One region of the Pseudalkalibacillus sp. R45 genome, then DNA from elsewhere that is predicted to be linked to it. Evidence: riboswitches for the same ligand, from Rfam matches in the RefSeq annotation. Region 1 holds a riboswitch; each other region holds the start of a gene.

Region 1 (6,093 bases):
TAGTTGAAAAAAAGCACAGTCGTGATGATCCCCATGATGATCGCTAATGTTAAAACTAATTTTGACCTCACTATGTTCACCTACTCTGTTAGTCTGATTGCATAAGCTCCGAAATCTTCAATCGTGTTATCGATAAAACCCGTGTCTGTTTGACTGACGAATATCCCGGTAATTTCATCACTGTGTTTATCAATCGGTTCTGTAATATAAAAATGTGCGAATCCAACTATTTTGATGGATTTCAATTGATTTTGATCATCATCTTCAGGTTCATAAATCGGGATCAACAGAATCCTGTCACAATCGCGCGGATTCGCTCCCGCCCTCATCTCCTCTTCTGTTACCGTACATTGGTTGACAAGATCGTTTATTATACTTCTTGTGGCAGCAATATTTCCTGTTTGCGTCTCAATAATATCACCAAATTTAACGGGCTCTTGATAGCCATTACGTAGGTTTTCCTTATATGTATCTGCCCCTGGTCCTCCCAATCCAAGAATCCCGAAAAAGCCCGTATCATTATCATGAGGTCCAACCTTCAAGGTATATTCCTGGTACGGTTGAGGATTGACAGACCTATCAATCCCAAGAGGCGCAACGCCGACGGCTTCCCCTATCGGTCCGATTTCAGCTGCAGCATGGACTTTTACTGGGACAGACTCTTTTCCGAATAGGGAAGAAAAATAAAGGGGAACCTCTTTTATTAGATCGACACCAACCTTATCTTCCAGCTCGATTTTCATGTCCTCAAGACTATCCAGTTCGGCATGCTTTGTAAGGACCTTGTTGACTACGTTGCGAACCTCAGACTCATTGACCGTTAATTCCTGTGCTCCTGATAGAGCAGCTGCATTCGCCACCTTTTGAAGATGACTCTTCGTCATGAATAAAGATCCGCCGTCAATAACAAGTCCCATGATCGCGATCAAGGCTAACATGGCAAGTCCGGTTAGAACGATTGTACTGCCAGCTTCTTCTCTAAGTACTTTCAATTTTTTCTTCATGATAACTTGCCTCCTCACTCCACTCTGATGGTTGAATCCGTTTTCACTAAGACTGGTGAAGGCAGTATTTTAGACATTAAAGGTGTAAGATAATCGACCGGATACTCTAGAGTCACGGTCATATAGTCACCTGAATCCCTTGTCGAGTCATTGGGTGAAATGTTGACCTGCAGATCTGAAGAGTCCCCGACATGAATGTAATCACGAGCGAAATCGATGATCGCTGCATCATCGCGCCCTAATCCACCCAGGCGGACACTCTCCTGTGTCGCCAATTGAAGATGCATATATGTATACATGATCCTGCCGAAATCAAAGATCCCCATCAAAATAAGTAACAGCAATGGTAAAACGAGCGCCATTTCCACCATGGACTGTCCTTTTTCATTTTTGATCATGAAAACCACGCCTTCCCGACAAAACTAAGAATCGCTCCCCCAGCAATCGCCACTCCGTATGGATAGGTCGCTTTCATTGAATCCTTTGTTAAAGCTAAAGGGACTTTTAAGCCATTTTTCTTGGCATATAGCCAATGAAAGTAATATTTCAACCGCTTGAACGCTCCACCACTGAAAATGATGATTCCAAGCGCCAGCAAACCTCCAAGCAACGCCATATAGATCGAGGTATTTAAAACGAATGCTGGTCCCTTCAATGCTCCGATTAGCGCAAGCAGCTTTACATCACCAGGTCCCATCCCTCCCATGAAATAAGGAATCAATAAGATGCCGAACCCTAAAAGGAAACCTAGAAGAGAGGTGACCAGACCCGACCAACCATTAACAATAAGATGCAAGATGAAAGAAAGGATAAGTGCAGGAAAAATCACCTTATTGTAAATGAGTCGTTTGCGAATATCGGTAATGACACAGATGATCAGGATTATGAGTAGTACTATATCGAAAATCATTCGATTCCCTCATTTCTTTTAAAAAAGGTTGGCTCAAAAAGAGGAGCCAACCTCGTTGTTAATTTATTAGTTTGTAGGAGTAGATTCTTCAGTAGGACGACTATCAATTGCATCAACTGCTTCATTGAATAACTCCTCAATTTCACCTCTGAAAGTAATTAAAATACCTACAACCGCTACTGCAATAACTCCCAATACCAATCCATACTCAGTCATACCTTGTCCTTGTTCTTCTGTGATCAATGCTTTTAATTTTTCCATTATGATACTCGCTCCTTTAGATTTTTTATTTGGACGGTTTGTCCAGGTTCGATTTTCGTCTTGTGGATGGTTCCTGCTGGTATCTCGATGACAGACGTAGTCCCTTTGTGAAGTTTTCCAAACTCCCCGGGACGGACGTAGCTTTCAGCTGCAATGATTTCATATTCATCATTGAGATAAAGCACGTCGATTTCGTATTTCATAAAATACGTATGGATCGATCGACAGGGTTGTATGTGGACGGCATAACCTTCGGGAAATGATGAGGTAAACATAAGTCCTTTTAATCTTTTGAAAAATGAATATGCGGGAATGACTTTCTCCGCGATGACGATCCCGTTTGACTGGTTAATGAGTTCCACGGTTCCACCTCCTTCTTCAACAAAAAATACCCTGCCTTTACCGAAAGCAGGGTCATGCACAAAACAAAAACACCCCTTGGATCTTTCGGTAACTGGCTGGCTTAGTGCACGTGCACCTTAGCCCCTGTAGTTTTGCGCCCCTGGCTTTCACCAGTTTTGCCTTTATCGAGATTCATCGATGTTTGTCGTTGAATCCGATATTTTGTAACTTCATCATACGAAATGGAAAATTTTAATACATCAGTCAATATTATTAAATTTTTCTGAACATTTAGTGGATACTTGTTACTAAAATGGAAAAATCAGCATTACTATAGTTTGTCGTAATATGTTATATATTGGTAATAAAATCCCGTTAACTAGGTCATTGGATTCATTTCTAAACCTTTTACTTAAAAGTTTTTAAAACAGAACGATATATGTTCTAATAAAGGTTGAAAAAGCACCCCCATATACTTTGTACCTAAACCTTTTTCCTGGTACGAAAGATTCTTTTCTTGTTTTCACCTTAAAAGGTTCATAGATATTCAGAATCAGAAACGACCATACATTCAGGACCAATCGCTCTGTTTTTACACAAGTAAAAAACTCCCCTATTGAAAGGAGAGTTCGTTTTTGTTTTAACTTGTGATTATGGAATATCCAACGCCTCTTTGGCTTCCTCGATTTCCGTTCCGTTTTTCAACATCAGCATCATCAACGATTCATCATAGTAGTAGCCATTGATTTTAAGCGAGCGTCTTTCCAGGCCATATTCTTCAAATCCTAACTTTTCATACGACCGGATGGCTGATCTGTTTTCCGACACCACCGTCAGAAGGATCTGTTCCAAATCCTCTATTTTCTTTGCTTCTTCTACCAAATACTGCAAAAGCTTGAACCCGATACCATTCCTTTGGAAGTGCTTTGCGACATACACTCCTACGATATCACCTTTGTGTTTCGTTTTGTTGCGTTCTCGTTGCAAAAACGTTCCGATTCCGATGAGTTCCCTGTCATAATAAGCTCCGGCTGTAAAATGTGTATCAGGATTCTGTGCTCTTAATCGGTTTGCCACTTGTTCAGCTTTTCGTTCAATTTCTTCTTCATAAGAAGATGCAAAGGCTTCAGGAAACTTTTTCAGTCCTTCCAATCTCAGCTTAAAATAATCCTCCGCATCCTCTGGTGTCAGTTTTCGAATCTCGATCATGACTGTCCCCCTCTATTCGTTGATTTTCACCGCTGTTCCATACGCTACGATTTCTGAAGCATTCGCCATCACAGAAGACGTTTGCAGACGACAGGCAACAATCGCATTTGCACCTTTTGCTTTTGCATCCTCGACCATCCTTGAAATCGCGATCTTACGGGCTTGCTCCATCATTTCGTTGTATTCTCGGATTTCGCCCCCGATGATCGTCTTCAGTCCTGCGAGAATATCTTTTCCAACATGCTTAGCCTGAATGGTACTCCCTTTTACAAACCCTTTCAACTCGATGACTTCTTTACCAGGAACAGTATCAGTAGTCACTATGAACAGTGCTAACATGGCAATTCCGTAAATGAAGAACAACAAGATCGAGACCCAGAAGTTGAAAAACAAGAAAACAACTGCTGCTCCCTGGAAGACGACCGTCAAAAGCAATATGAGAGATTTATATCTGGACATTTTTCACCTCATCAAAGACAAGCATTTGTGAATTCGTTGTTTCACCATTTCAGGTAAAGGTCGATCGGATGCCCTCTTCAGTAAGTAAGGATTCTTGACGCCATTTTCTTTCCAATAAGATTCAATAAGATCAGCTTTTTTCCCTTTTTTCGGAATCAAGTGATAAAGAACAAACCAATCTTCCAGGGAAGTATATGGAATGTTTTCGTCATGATAGGCAATCGATTGTTGGTCAAATATCAATTCATAAACGCCTGAGTCATGTAACACTGCAAAACCTGCCATGAAATCGATCGATACACCCTCAATTAGATAGGTATTAAAATGTTTCGTTTTATATGGCGGTTTCGTCTCGCTTGGCAACTTTTCAGCAATACGATCAAGTACGTCCTTCGCTTTTTCTGAATCTTCACCTGCAATCACAAGATCCACGTCACTAGGACGGATATCGAGCCCATGTTCATACAGAACATGTGACCCGCCGATCCCCCATAGGACTTCTTTTTTATTTAATTCCTGTGAAACCCTTTCTATGACATCCTTTTGCATTTACAATCCCCCTAACTTATTTTTACTTGCTTTTTAAACCTGCTTTACAATCCAGTGCTAAACTGACTCCGAATATAACACAGGAGGTTACACACATATGCACTGGTCTAAAAAGGTTTTATTTTTCATAGCAGCTCTTTCATTAATCATACCGGTGACAGCGAATGCTGTTGAAGGACCTTTAGATACAACTGGTCAACAGGACGGCGGGATCGGGAATACGACGAATTTTTTAGATGAAGCACCGAACATCGCGGTCGATCCGAAAGTCAATGACATCATCTATCCACTCTTTGCAACACCCGCTATCAAAAAGAAGGGGCAGACCCTCACAGTAAAAATCGACAGCCATGGGAAAAAAGCTGGAAGCTGGAGTATTAAGCTTAAACCGACAAATCATTCTGCATTTACAGAAACATACGATCTACCTGTCAAGAAGGTTTCATCTGGAGACTCACATTGGAAAGATAGTTCTACCATTTATGATGTAACGGTTCAAATCCCTGAAAACATACCTGAGGAACTGTACGACTTAGAAATCGAATACACTTCTAACGGACAACGTAAAACGGATGAACAGCCCCATTCCGTGAAAGTGGTCGACGAATATAAAAAGGATTTCACCTTCTTACACCTGACGGATACCCACATCGGTTCACCTCGTAACCTAGGTGACCATGATGATCCATCATCCATAGATCCAGGCCGTGTGAAGGAAGCTGGCATGTGGGATCCAGATCCTGAAAAACGGTGGCTTTACCTGCAAAAAGCGATCAAGGAAGTCAACATGAAAAACCCTGACTTTGTTGTCGTAACAGGGGATCTGATGTACGGTCAAATGAATCCGCAAGAGTACATCTACGAATATGAAGAAACGTATAAGATGCTGCAAAAATTGGATGTCCCTGTCTATCTTGTTCCAGGTAATCATGATTACTATGCGCAAGACGCGACGCTTGCTGATGGGGCGGAATACTGGGAACAATATTTTGGTCCGCAATACTTCTCATTTGATTATGGCCCTTACGCTCATTTCATCGGATACAACTCGTTCGATTGGCATAAATTCGACCGAAGCGGCCATGGAACTGTGTCCGTTCCCACGTGGGGCGGTCAAATCCGACAAAAGCAGCTTGATTGGGTAAAAGAAGACTTGAAGAAAAATGAAGATACAGCACAGGCCGGTCAAGTCAAAGGTTTATTCTCCCATCATAATCCGCTCTGGCGTGACCGTGACATTTGGCCAAAAGATGATCAAGAAGTTCAGGAATACTGGAAGCAGTATGATGCCCAACACAATCCTCAAAATCTTGAAACCTTAGCGCTCGGAGAAAAGCTCGGCATCAAATATGATCAGCA
Region 2 (6,093 bases), on a different contig from region 1:
ACTTCATCAAAAGAGGGATCGTTCTTAATTTGCGGCGGGGGATCTTTTTCTACGAGACAAACAATCATTTTGCTATTCGGAATATGTCTTTTAAGAGACATCGCTAACACTTTTGTTCGTGCCAGGTGATTGGAACAGACTGAAGTACAAACTATCATTTTAAAGCCACCAAACTTTTCCGAAATTGGACAGAAACATCAGTATCCTGTAATCACAATATATAATGATGGCGAAACCGTTAAAGTGAGGTCACTTTTTCAAGTAGAACCTAGTTGCTCTTGTCTTGAAGGAAGTATTAAAAAAGAGCTGTCCTCAACATCGATTGATGTTAAAGGCAGCTCTTCATATTTCTACATTCTGACACGCAGTTCCAATCGCTCCACTTCTTCCCGCAGCTTTTCCCGATCAAGCCTTAATGAGAACCCATCCCATGGTGTTTCTTTCAGAATCGGAATCTCTGTATCGATGGTGACCAGTTCTTTACTCAAGAAAGCCATCTCACGACCTGCTGCAATCTTTTTCAAATAACGCTTGAAGATCGGATCAAGTTCCTCCTCCTCATAGATCGCTTCTACAGTTCCATATTGCTGGATCATCGGCAAAGCGGCCTTCTCTCCGACACCGTGGACACCAGGAATGTTGTCGCTTTTATCCCCTAGCAACGCCTTTACATCAATCCATTGAGCAGGTGTGATCCCATATTCATCGGAAAAATGTTTGAGCGTGTAGGCATTCTCTTCTTTTTTCTTCGCAATGATTTGTGACACTTTATTGGTTAACAATTGAAGCAAATCACGATCATTACTGTAAATGAAGCATTCCCCGTCCATTTCGTCTGACCAACGGCGTGATAACGTACCGATGATGTCATCCGCCTCATACGGACTGATCGTCAACTGCGTTACCCCTACGATATCGAACAACTCGGTAATCGTGTTGTATTGTTGGATCAAAGGCTCAGGCAGCTCATTACGCGTATCCTTATAATCTGGAAAACGTTGCCGGCGAAGCGTTTCCTCACGCTTCACATCCCATGCGATCGCCAGGTGCGAAGGATTGTACATTTCGATCAAGTTCAAAAGCTTCTGCACTTTTACACGGAGTGCGTTCGTATAGAGCCCTGCGCTGTTTTTGGTCAGTTCATGGTCCTCTCGACCGTAACTGGTTGCAAAATAACACCGACTCAACAAATTGAAACCATCGATGATCATGAAGCGGTTATCCATTTTTTTATCCCCTTTTCCCGTTAAAATCCTTCTATAATTGTAGCACAAAATAAGAAAGCTGACTCCTTGAGTATGATAAACTCTTGGAGCCAGCTTTTTTCAGTTATGTAATCCCGCACTTGCCGTGACACTTCATGACTCATAAACCCACATTAGCAGGTGGGTACCCGCATCAATCCGTTCGTCTTCCGCTTCCGAAGTTGCGGCATGACGTCTAGATTGAGATTTAAGGTTCCCTTTGTCATGGCATCGGTTTAAGACATAAACGTGTCACCAACAATGCAGGAACTTAATTATATCGAGGAATGGTTTTTTTGTAAAGTTGTCTCATATAATGTATATGTTCATTGTGTGATTAAACTATATCGTTTTTTGTCCGTGACATATCGCTTAATTAATATGTATTTTTCACTCTCCTATTACATCGAACTAGTTTAATTTATCTTAAAAAGGGTATTTTGTCATATTTTTCTTCGGATTTGACAAAATTAGAACTTTTTTTCACCATATTCTTACAACCTTTGTATTACATTACATCTATGATAGAAGTATTATTTGAACATAACTCTCCTGTAAAAAGGCAAACCCTCCGAAAGGCGGGGACGCAAAGTCACAGATCTAAGGTATTCATTTACTATGACGGCTGGGCTACCGAGAGGCAGTATACTTTTTAGGGGGAATGTATGAGTGGGGAAGCTACAAGATCGTGAAAAATTGGATGTTGAATGGATTGAACTCATGAAGGTCGCAAAACAAGTTGGAATGACGAAGAATGAAATAAGGGATTTTATTCGTAATTTTCCAATAAAATCCTTGGAGCAAAAGGCATAAACAGACATACATAGTCTATTTTTTCAGATGATTTATGGTATAATTGAATTAAATATACCAAAGAAATCGACCTGAAGGAGTTCAAAAATGATTGGGGATCGTCTTAAACATTACAGAAACCAAAAAAGGATGTCATTATCCGAATTAGCTGAGAGAGCCGGAGTCGCTAAATCCTACTTAAGCTCTATCGAACGGAATCTACAAACAAATCCTTCTATTCAATTCCTAGAAAAAGTCTCTAATGTATTGAATATTCCACTCGACAGTCTATTGCATGATTCTGTTGATGTTGAGTCTGACGATCTGGACCAGGGATGGATGAAACTAGTACAGGAAGCCATGGAATCAGGAGTATCAAAAGAAGAATTCAAAAGTTTCTTAGAATATAACAAATGGAAAAAACAACAGGACAATAATTAAGCACCGCAAACATCTTACTGTTTTGCAGTGCTTTTTATTTTGCTCCTAGATTCATATATTTCTGTTGATAGATGAAGTTCCGGACTTCACTGCTTGATAAACCTAACGCTCTCGCTTCTTTCATCAGCTTAACCCATTCCGGATCGATTAAAAACTCTTCCATTTCATAAAGATTCAAATCAAGTTCTTTCGCTATTCTGATCATGTTGAAAAATGAAGGGTTTTGAATCTTTCCATTTTCTAAATTCAATATGTAAGCTTGGGTAACTTGTACACGTTGTGCAAGATCAATTACTGAGATATGCTGCTCTAACCTTGCTTCTTTTATTTTGCTCCATAACATGGCTTGGATCACACCCTCTAACGGTTCATCTTTAAATTTTCATATCTATCAATGTTCCTACTTTTAATTCTCCAAATAGTATTTCATCATCTTGAATAAAAATTTTTGAGTGTCTATTTTTCATTTCTAATGACTCGATAGCAGATTTCGTGTAGGAATAGGGACACTTTCCTATAAATTGATTATTGATCGAAATTTCACCTATATCCTCATGGTTATAAGTAAGACAGATTTTTCTGTTATTAATGTAAGAAATATAATCACCATTCAGCCTACGAATCATGGGTAAATCCCCTTTTCTTATGGATTTTTAAGCTTTGCTTGAACAATCAATCGGTGGGTAGGATCTTTGATCGGATCACAGGTAATGAGGGTAACGATGTTTTCCGAAGGATCAGATTCTAGAACGGAAGTATCATCTGGAAGGACTCTTGTGGTGTGATATACGGTATAAGTGTATGTTTCATCTTTTGTTTTTATTATGATCTCATCATCTAACTCTACTTCGTTCAGACGGTTGAAATCTTTACCGTACGTGTAACTTCGATGTGCAGCGATGGCTGAATTTCCCGATTGACCTAAAAAAGATGTCCCTTCTAAATGTCCTGCCCCCTTCTTTAAATTGGATAAAGTAGCTCCTTCAAGGACTGGCAATTTAGCATCGATACTAGGAATTTCAATCGTACCAACCAATTCACCAGAAGATGGAGCTTCTGTACTTTCATCATCTGATGCATACACCTTGGATAAAGCAGTGAAACTCTGTTCAGCAGTGGTTGAGTCATTTAGATTCCACTCTGAAAGAAGTTGTTCTTGTTGATGAATACTGTATTGTGATTTTAAATAAGGAAAAAAAGCCGTCCCCACACCAATTAAAAAGATGAATAACCCTAATAGCAATCTCATGAATAATTCACCTTCTTATTCGAATACGAGGACGATCACTCGTCAAACGTTTTCTCATAATACCCACACCGAGTCCAGCTAACATAATTCCTGATAAGTAATACCAAATTGGATTTGATTCACCTGTTTGTGGTAAACCTCCACTATTAGTTGGAGTCTCTTCACCTGGAGTCTCGCCATTGTTTGGAGTCTCTCCGACCTTTGGATCTTTAGGAGGAGCAGATTCTTTGTTCCCTTCCGCAGTAAAAACTAAATCAAATGCTGTAGATAATCCTTGATATTCATTACCAGATTCAGGTGGAAATGTGACTGTAACCACAAACTCTTCATTATTATGATGCGCTAACTCACGTTCAGCTAAAGAATCAAATTTACTCAATTTATCTTGAAACAAAATATTGCCTGTTTGATCTTGAACTTTTATTTCTAACTGCTCATAAAGTTTTTTAGAACCTTCTTTATAGTTTGCTAGTGTCTTGTAGTTGAAATCAATGTTCCCGTCATTTTTCACAATTAATTTTCGTTCTGCCCAATCCCCAGGTTTTAAGTTCTTCACATCAAACAAATAACTTGCTGGTGAAGTGCTGATGTCTAACACCGGTGAACTTTCATCAGCACCAGTATTCGTGACTGGTTGGTAAAAAACATTCACTAGCATTATTGCACTATATATGACAGCTAGTTTAATTAATAAACTTTTTATAAGTTTCATATTGTTGACTCCTCAAATGTAAGTTTTTTAAATAAAAGGAGTTTCAATAATTGTAGATATTAGAATAGGAAGGCGGGATAATCCCACCTTCCCATTAGTTTTGTGAAAATATTATCTTGATTCACCTTCTGTTTGGCTAGCGACAAAAGTCCATTCAAGATCTAAGGAATCTCCTTGGAATTCATTTTGGTCTGCACCATTATCAACAAATTCGAATTGAACATATAAAGCATCCCTTGTACCAGCGACTAATCCATTTGTACCCCATGCATCTCCTAGCCATTCAAACGAATCTGCAACTGCTTCTGGAGACATTGCTTTTAAATCAGCTAATGTGGTTGAGTAGATTGGAACATCAAGTTTATCTACGTTCAACATAAAGTTAACTCGAATATGTTCGCCAAGATCATCAACATTGTTTCCGTTAGTATCGTTTACAGAATAATCAGTATTAACTACAACATCCTTAATATTTAACGAACCACCATTTACAAGATCAAATTGTCGAAGCATAGTATCACCTGGTTTAAGGTTATCTACATCAATAATTGTTGTAGGATCAACTGATAAATCTAAAGTACCTGCTGCAAAAGTATTGTTTGTTACAGCTTCATCACTAAAGTACGCGTAAGTCCCTCCACCAACTAAAGCTAAACCCAGTGCCGCTGACGCTACGCCCAAACCTAATTTCTTTTTAATACTCATCTTTCTTTTTCCTCCTTCACCCATTTGGGTATGTAAAATTTTTATTTTGAATCCGCTAAAGCGGAGATTCAACATGTTTTAATTGCTTGTTGTAGTGCTGGATTCTTCTTTTTTCTTCGGTACCTCTATTTCTCGAATAGCTTTCCAGATTGAGTAAGCTGAATAGATGATCATTAGAGCCCCTGGAACGATCAAGAGAATTGCTGTACCTAATTTCGAATTTGCAAAGTTCATAAAGTATCCAAGAAAAGGAATGTTGAAGCCATTATATTTACCTACAACATTTTTTGAAAGAACAGGTTCTAAATCTGCACCATCATTGTTATCTCCCTTTGTGATGTACTGTACATGATTCTCTGTTTTTTTAACTTCTATTATCCTGTGGGTGATCAATGTCTCTGCATCTTCTTTAAAGGTAATGATGTCATCTTTCTTTAAACCTTCTTTATTAATTGAGGGATCAATGGCGATAACAGATCCGGTATCAAATGTTGGTTCCATTGAGCCTGACAATACTGACTTAAGTTGGTAACCAAAGAAGTTTGGTTCTCCACCGGATGCTTTTGAACTTACAACCATAAAGATCATGACAATGAATATTGCAAATAACATCCAGGACGTGATATTGCTTATCCATTTTAAAGCTGTTTTCATTTGCTTCACTCCGTTGAATCATTTTTATTTTCACTAGATTGATCTACAACTTCTTCATCATTTATTTCATCTATTTTTGTTGCCTCACCAGTATCAGATGTGTTATTTGTGGATTTTACTTGATCTGAATCAGAACCCTGAGTTTCATCTGGTGGCGGAGTCTCTTGGTCTTCATTATTTTCATCTTCTTCTGAATCATCAGCATCATTTCCATTTTCATTGCTGTTCTCTTCAGAAGAATCAGCTTTATCAGATTCATCTCCTGCATTATCTTTCACATCAGTATCTGCTTGTTC
Region 3 (6,093 bases), on a different contig from region 1:
GCATACCCTGCCTGTGTAAGAATGAGAGTCTCTTTATCCTTTTCCATATGAACGACACCGGAAAAATCTTCAATGCTATTGATTCGTTTTAATGTGTTTTCAATCAGTGATTCATTTTTCAGCACTTGCTTCCCTCCTCAAAAAACCAGTCTATCTACTTTTCTACAAAAAATAGGAAAGCCCTTTACAAATCTCTGTTATTCTAGCGAAATTCTACGGGTGATCTGTATGCTGATTACCCGCTCCATGCTATGGGAGCCATCTGGCAACAGTACAAATTAACAAGGTCAAAGAAAAAACTACACCCTGTCACAGGATGTAGTCATAAACTTTTAACTCATATTCTTCCCTTCTTCAAGTCGTTGCTCAAGCCACCCATGAAGATCACGGAAACCATCGAGAGATAGACGGATGGATTGTTTTTCATTGGATGCATCGATCATTTCTAAACAGACGTTCTGATCATTTTCTGTATACGTGAAAGCAAAACTCTTTGTTTCACCTTGTACCTCTTCCTCCCAATTGCACATATAACTCGTTAGAAATTTAATTTTACTGTTTCTGGTGGGTGCTGGTTTTGGTATTTCATGATTTGATTCATTTACACGTTCTGGAGATGCTTTATATGTTTCAGGTTGTTCCACAGGGCGTGTGCCTTCTTCCTTAGTTTGTGCTTCTGTTTCTCTAACAGAAGCCTCAGTTTCCACTTCTTCAGTTTCCTCTTCCATTGTTTCAACGGTAGCTGCGATCTCTGATTTAACTTCCTCGGTTTCTTTTGAATTGTTAGCTGTTGCTTCTTCGGAAATTTCAGCTTCTACACTCTTCAAATGGGGCTCAGCATATTTTTTGATGATTTCACTCATGTAATCCGGTTTGAAAGGCTTCATCAAATATCCGACTGCTCCTGCATCCAAAGCTTCCTGGATCATATCTTTTTGGTTACTGGCTGAACAAACAAGGATGACTGCTTCAGCGTCAATTTTCAAAATTTCTTTGATGGCTTCAATCCCATTCATTTCAGGCATTGTAAGGTCCATCATGACTACTTGAGGCTGGATGGTTTTATATTTATGTACAGCTTCTTTTCCGTTGACTGCTTCCCCAACTACGGTATGGCCATATTGCTTAAGACAATCTGCTGCCATTTTTCGCATGAAACTGGTATCATCGACGATTAGAAACGTATAAGACATTTGGATTCCCCCTGAATTTTATTCGTGCAGGCTTCAATTGACTGCTTTTAGTACTTCCTCAACTGTTGTTAGACCTTCTCGTGCTTTTGACAAGCCGTCATGCAACATTGTTTTGAACTCATTTTCTTTAACGTACTTCTTGAATTCTTCAATCGGCTTCTTTTGGAGGATCAGTTCGCGAAGTCCATCATCGATCGTCAAGACTTCATGGACCCCGATGAATCCTTTATAACCGGAATTGTTACAAAGTTTACAACCGTCACCTCGAACTACTGCTACTTTAGAGCTTTTATTCGTAGTAACGAAGGAGCGGAAATTACCGATTTTGCTTTTTTCTTTTTGGTCTTCTAAATCTATCAAGTCATGGGCTTCAAAAAGCTTCGACTCTTCATCAGAAGCAGGCATACTCTTTGCACATCTTTTACATACACGCGGTGCGAGACGTTGGGCTACAATACATGAAAGTGAGGAGGCGATCAGATAGGGTTCAATTCCCATATCCAATAACCGCCTGATGGTATAAATCGCATCATATCCGTGAATCGATCCAACAACTAGTCTGCCGGATAAAGCTACCCTTGTTGTAACTTCACCAGTCTCTGAATCGGGAATGTCACTGACCATGACGAGATTCGGGTCCTGATTCATGATTGTCCTCATTCCGTATGGAAACGTGAAGCCTAGAGCTTCATCAACCTGTACTTGCATGATCCCATTTATCCTTCGTTCCACCGGACTTTCTAAAGAAACGATTTTTCGCTTATCGATGTTCATATGGTTCAATATGGCATAGAGTTGAGTTGATTTTCCACTGACTGCAGGTCCTGCAATCAAGACCAAGCCTTTCCCCTTGTCCAACGAATCTTCTAATTTCTGTTTGTTCATATCGGTAAAACCGAAATCTTCCAGTTTGAAAAAGTCTTCCGAATGCTTCAATAAACTTAGGACGACACTTTCACCATCAATAGTAGGAACTGTTGAAACACGAATATCAAAGTCATTGTTATAAAAGTCTTTATGTATGTATCCGCTTTGAGGTAATTTTCGTTCGGATGTATCCATATTTGATATGGTTTTGATTCTTGCAATCACGGCCTCTTGCAACTGTTTTGGAATGATCTTTTGTTTTTCAAGCATCTGGTTGATACGATACCTGACCACAAGGCCCTCTTTATCAGTATCAAGATGGATGTCACTTGCGTTTTGTAGTAATCCATAGTCAATGATATCGGATAATTCTTTCACAGAATCCAATAAACCATAATGATCGATAATCGCCATTTCCAATTCACTCCGTGTAGCCAAACACGGTTGCACCACCATACCAGAAGCCACTTGAACATCTTTGATCACTTCTTGATTCAATGGATCGACCATCGCGACCTTCACTCTTCCATCCTTTTGTTCAATTGGTATCATGCAGTGCTTCCGAGCTACTGATTCATGGATCAGCTGTAAGGTGTTACTGCTCGGGGCAGCTTCATCCATATTGATTACAGGTATGCCGAGTTGAAATTCTAACGCTTCTACTAATTGACGCTCTGTAATCATCTCTTCTTCCACAAGGATTTCACCGATTTTCTTATATGAGTGTTTCTGTAATTGAAGTGATTTTTCCAGTTGTTCTTCTGTTATCAAACCATTCATTATCAAAAGTTCACCGATGCGCATTTGGACCTCCTTAAAATGTAATAGAATCTATCTGCATACTTATAAAACGAAAATTGTGAAATTCCAGCATAAAGCCATCCTGGCAAGAAATTAGTGAGAAAATGCGACTAGTCGGCGTCTACAAAAAAAGACATAAAAAGACAAGTGTTTTTGAGCAGCCCGACGGTCATGCCATTAGTAATGGTTTAGATTCGCGGCTTTGCGTCCCCGACTTTCGAACGGGTTTGCCTTTTATCATTCACTTGTAATTCGTGTTAAAGAGAAAATTTTGTCTAGGAAAAAATACCCTTTTGTTCTTGGTTCAATTATACTTGAAAGAAAGATTTGGAAAAATAGAGCGATATCACTAATTTCCAAAATAGTTTAAAAGAACCATTATTTTAAAATTAAAGGTATTCTGACAATTTAAAGTAGGTCCTATTACATATGAAATTCGGAAATAAGAAAGTCGTCGAACATTGTCAACGGCTTTGTGGTGAATTTCTTTTAATAAAAGGCTGTTTGCGAAAACAGCCAATAAAAAACAGCTTCGGTGGATCGAACCTGTTTTTGTTTGAAACCATTAAATTATTTTTATATGGAAAACTAATATCTATTTGGTATAGCGGTTTGCATAACTCGATGCTACCAGGGATTCTGGTTTGATCTTCGCTTCTATTCCATGCGCTTCTATTCTTGCGACCATTTCTGCTACGAATTCCCTCGTTTTATTACGCTTTCCTTTTCCGATATCCAGGTGTCCTTCCATTGTAAAGCTCGACCCTTTATACACATGTGGTAAAACGATTTGGACCAATTTATTTTTTAATGGTTCATTGAAAAGATATGCAACTTCCTCTGTTAGTGACGTTTCAATTGAAATCTTCTGATGTAAGTTACGGATTGCTTCAGGATATCGTAATTTACGATAGCATGCCCATGCCCCTCTCCCAACTCTTTGAATGACCAATCCTGTAATAAAAATCGTTTCATTTTGATAGACGTGGGAATCTGTTCCGATCATCAGCTTATAGTTACCCATCGGTTCCTTTTTCATGAAGGTTACAATATGACTGAATACCTCATCAAAGGTCAGATGGGAGTATGTCAAGTTTTTAAACGTCATCGGCTGGTCTGCAAAGAAACGCCCATTCATTTGCATCCATCTCCTTTTGTCGTTTTCTTGTCCTATTTAAAATAACCGAACATGACCGATATTATTTATGGCTTATACTATTGTATTCTTTTCTTATTCAAAGAGTGAGGGCATTATGCTTGCCATTATCTTGTTCCCTTTGATTTGCGCTTTTTAAGCCATCCCAAGATTAAAATTAATGGAATGAACAGCAGACTGATTGAGAAATCATACATAGGCCAATATTGCCCGATGGCTTCATTGTAATAAACAAGACTTGGTGAGACCGACAATGAAAGTACAATAAGAACCAACCCCATCGGGAACGTTAATGGGCGGTAGTCTTTCAGCTTGAATAGCTGAGCAAGACCGAGAGCAGATGCGTAAAAATAATAGGTTGATTTGATGAATATTGTGATGAGCCATAAAATCGCGATGATCGCTTCAATCCGTTCTAAGAACTCACCAATACTGATCTTTTTGGCTAAGGCGTAAGTTGGATATTGTTGGTGAGCAACCAATTCTCCTCCGAAAACAAGGACCGAACATAACATCAACAACATTAACAATAAACCTCCAGAGAATTGGCTGATGAACATGGCATTTCGTAATTCTTTCGATTTTTTTATATTAACGTATGGAAAGAACATGAGTAAGACAATCAATGTTTCCATATAAGGAAAAGCGATGAATGTCAAAGAACCTCTAAGCATAGGTTTAATACCATCACCTAGAACAGGTTGGATATTTTCAAAGTTGAATAAAGGAAATAGAAAAATAAAGAATAATACCGCTAGAAAAATAAAATATGGAAAAAGGATTTGGACTGTTCTGATCCAATTCTCAAGACCAAGCCTTGAGCCGTAGATTACAAAAACAATGAATAATGTAGTGATTGCTTCGATTGGGGTGTTAGGTAAAATTTGAGTTGTTAAGAAATCACCCAATTCTCTTAATAGCAAAGCAACTGAAAGAAACGGATAGAAGATGAAGAATAATGCGATGATCCTGCCTAAGAACTTCCCAAATAGAATCTCACTGTATTCCACAAACGTTTGATTTGGAAAAAGTTTACTTACTTGATAAAAAAGCATCACAAGACCCATTCCTACTATCATTGCGAAAATGCCGGAAATCCAGGAATCTTGTTTTGCTTCTACAGCAACGCTTCCAGGCAGAACTAGAATGGAGTCACCTACAGTCACCATGAATATTAGAAGAGCAAATTGTGCAACTGATATTTTCCCTTTTTCGATCATTCTGCACAACTCCTTCTATGACAGCAAATTAAAAATGAACGTATGGACAGGTTTATAAATCACTTCTATTGGATATAAAGGATTTGGTATTTTAACATCTGCCACCTCTAAGATACTCATGATGACACCAATTGACAATAAGCTGAAAAAAGTTCCACGCTCTCTCGAACTTGAATGATCTTTGAGATTTCTATATTCAACGAAATAAATCAAACAAGCTACTAACATGACTCCTAATGTTTTTATTACCATATAGCATTACTCCAATTCATTAACGATCGTATCACCGACTGTACCAATTCGACGGATCTTAAGGTTCACGTCTATGTTTACTTCCAACTCCTTGAAGGTTTCGTCCCAATTCTCCTTCAAGCTTTTCCATTTCCGTGGATGTTGCCGATTCACCACTTCTCCAAAACCGAATATGTCGACAGCGAACTCCTCCTGTACAGTTTGCACAGACTTTTCCATCGAGGAAGTAATAACTTTATTCCATTCTTGTTCTAACTTTAAAATGTTGTCTTGCTTTGTAATATCATATTTACAATTGACTTCGTCAATATTTCCTTCGCCTTTTACAAACACACTGATAACTGGAGTTTCACCCTTAAATTCACTTTTTATATTTGTGGAAGTCCTGATCAGATTCATGCCTATTTTCCCCTCACCAGGACAGTTGATTACTCCATTTGCTTTATTAACGTGATCAGTCAGGTAATTGTATCCTTTGCTTTCTTCTTCATTTAACCAGCCAATTAGTTTATCATCTTGAAAAACGGCTAAATCATCAAAAATAAGATTTCCTATGTCCGTTAGATCTTTTACATTTTGCTCAGTTCCAGCTTTTTCGATGTTT

The links. A riboswitch is a leader RNA that binds a small molecule or an ion and turns the genes downstream of it on or off. The one in region 1 is predicted to bind cyclic di-GMP.
Region 2: it holds a riboswitch for cyclic di-GMP, as region 1 does, so the genes downstream of both, ACTWQL_RS07115 (anti-repressor SinI family protein) here and ACTWQL_RS07970 (DUF192 domain-containing protein) in region 1, are expected to answer to the same signal.
Region 3: it holds a riboswitch for cyclic di-GMP, as region 1 does, so the genes downstream of both, ACTWQL_RS06180 (GspE/PulE family protein) here and ACTWQL_RS07970 (DUF192 domain-containing protein) in region 1, are expected to answer to the same signal.

Annotation. Positions count from the first base shown of each region.
Region 1 is NZ_JBQQCL010000003.1:59,447-65,539, forward strand. Features, by position in the region: gene cpaB (Flp pilus assembly protein CpaB) at 1-71, opposite strand, end outside; gene ACTWQL_RS07950 (pilus assembly protein TadG-related protein) at 81-1,004, opposite strand; gene ACTWQL_RS07955 (TadE/TadG family type IV pilus assembly protein) at 1,019-1,402, opposite strand; gene ACTWQL_RS07960 (A24 family peptidase) at 1,399-1,914, opposite strand; gene ACTWQL_RS07965 (Flp family type IVb pilin) at 1,981-2,175, opposite strand; gene ACTWQL_RS07970 (DUF192 domain-containing protein) at 2,175-2,537, opposite strand; cyclic di-GMP riboswitch class I at 2,622-2,708, opposite strand; gene ACTWQL_RS07975 (GNAT family N-acetyltransferase) at 3,169-3,726, opposite strand; gene ACTWQL_RS07980 (YbjQ family protein) at 3,739-4,056, opposite strand; gene ACTWQL_RS07985 (hypothetical protein) at 4,189-4,734, opposite strand; gene ACTWQL_RS07990 (metallophosphoesterase family protein) at 4,832-6,093, shown strand, end outside.
Region 2 is NZ_JBQQCL010000002.1:254,612-260,704, forward strand. Features, by position in the region: gene ACTWQL_RS07100 (hypothetical protein) at 1-158, opposite strand, end outside; gene ACTWQL_RS07105 (5'-3' exonuclease) at 351-1,226, opposite strand; RNA gene ssrS (6S RNA) at 1,333-1,517, opposite strand; cyclic di-GMP riboswitch class I at 1,796-1,882, shown strand; gene ACTWQL_RS07115 (anti-repressor SinI family protein) at 1,914-2,057, shown strand; gene ACTWQL_RS07120 (helix-turn-helix domain-containing protein) at 2,145-2,477, shown strand; gene ACTWQL_RS07125 (helix-turn-helix domain-containing protein) at 2,512-2,820, opposite strand; gene ACTWQL_RS07130 (class D sortase) at 3,121-3,726, opposite strand; gene ACTWQL_RS07135 (TasA family protein) at 3,734-4,438, opposite strand; gene ACTWQL_RS07140 (TasA family protein) at 4,550-5,143, opposite strand; gene sipW (signal peptidase I SipW) at 5,222-5,797, opposite strand; gene ACTWQL_RS07150 (SipW-dependent-type signal peptide-containing protein) at 5,803-6,093, opposite strand, start outside.
Region 3 is NZ_JBQQCL010000002.1:87,528-93,620, forward strand. Features, by position in the region: gene ACTWQL_RS06170 (serine hydrolase domain-containing protein) at 1-125, opposite strand, end outside; gene ACTWQL_RS06175 (response regulator) at 333-1,193, opposite strand; gene ACTWQL_RS06180 (GspE/PulE family protein) at 1,227-2,864, opposite strand; cyclic di-GMP riboswitch class I at 3,015-3,103, opposite strand; gene ACTWQL_RS06185 (ribonuclease H-like YkuK family protein) at 3,457-3,999, opposite strand; gene ACTWQL_RS06190 (GerAB/ArcD/ProY family transporter) at 4,125-5,237, opposite strand; gene ACTWQL_RS06195 (hypothetical protein) at 5,253-5,489, opposite strand; gene ACTWQL_RS06200 (Ger(x)C family spore germination protein) at 5,496-6,093, opposite strand, start outside.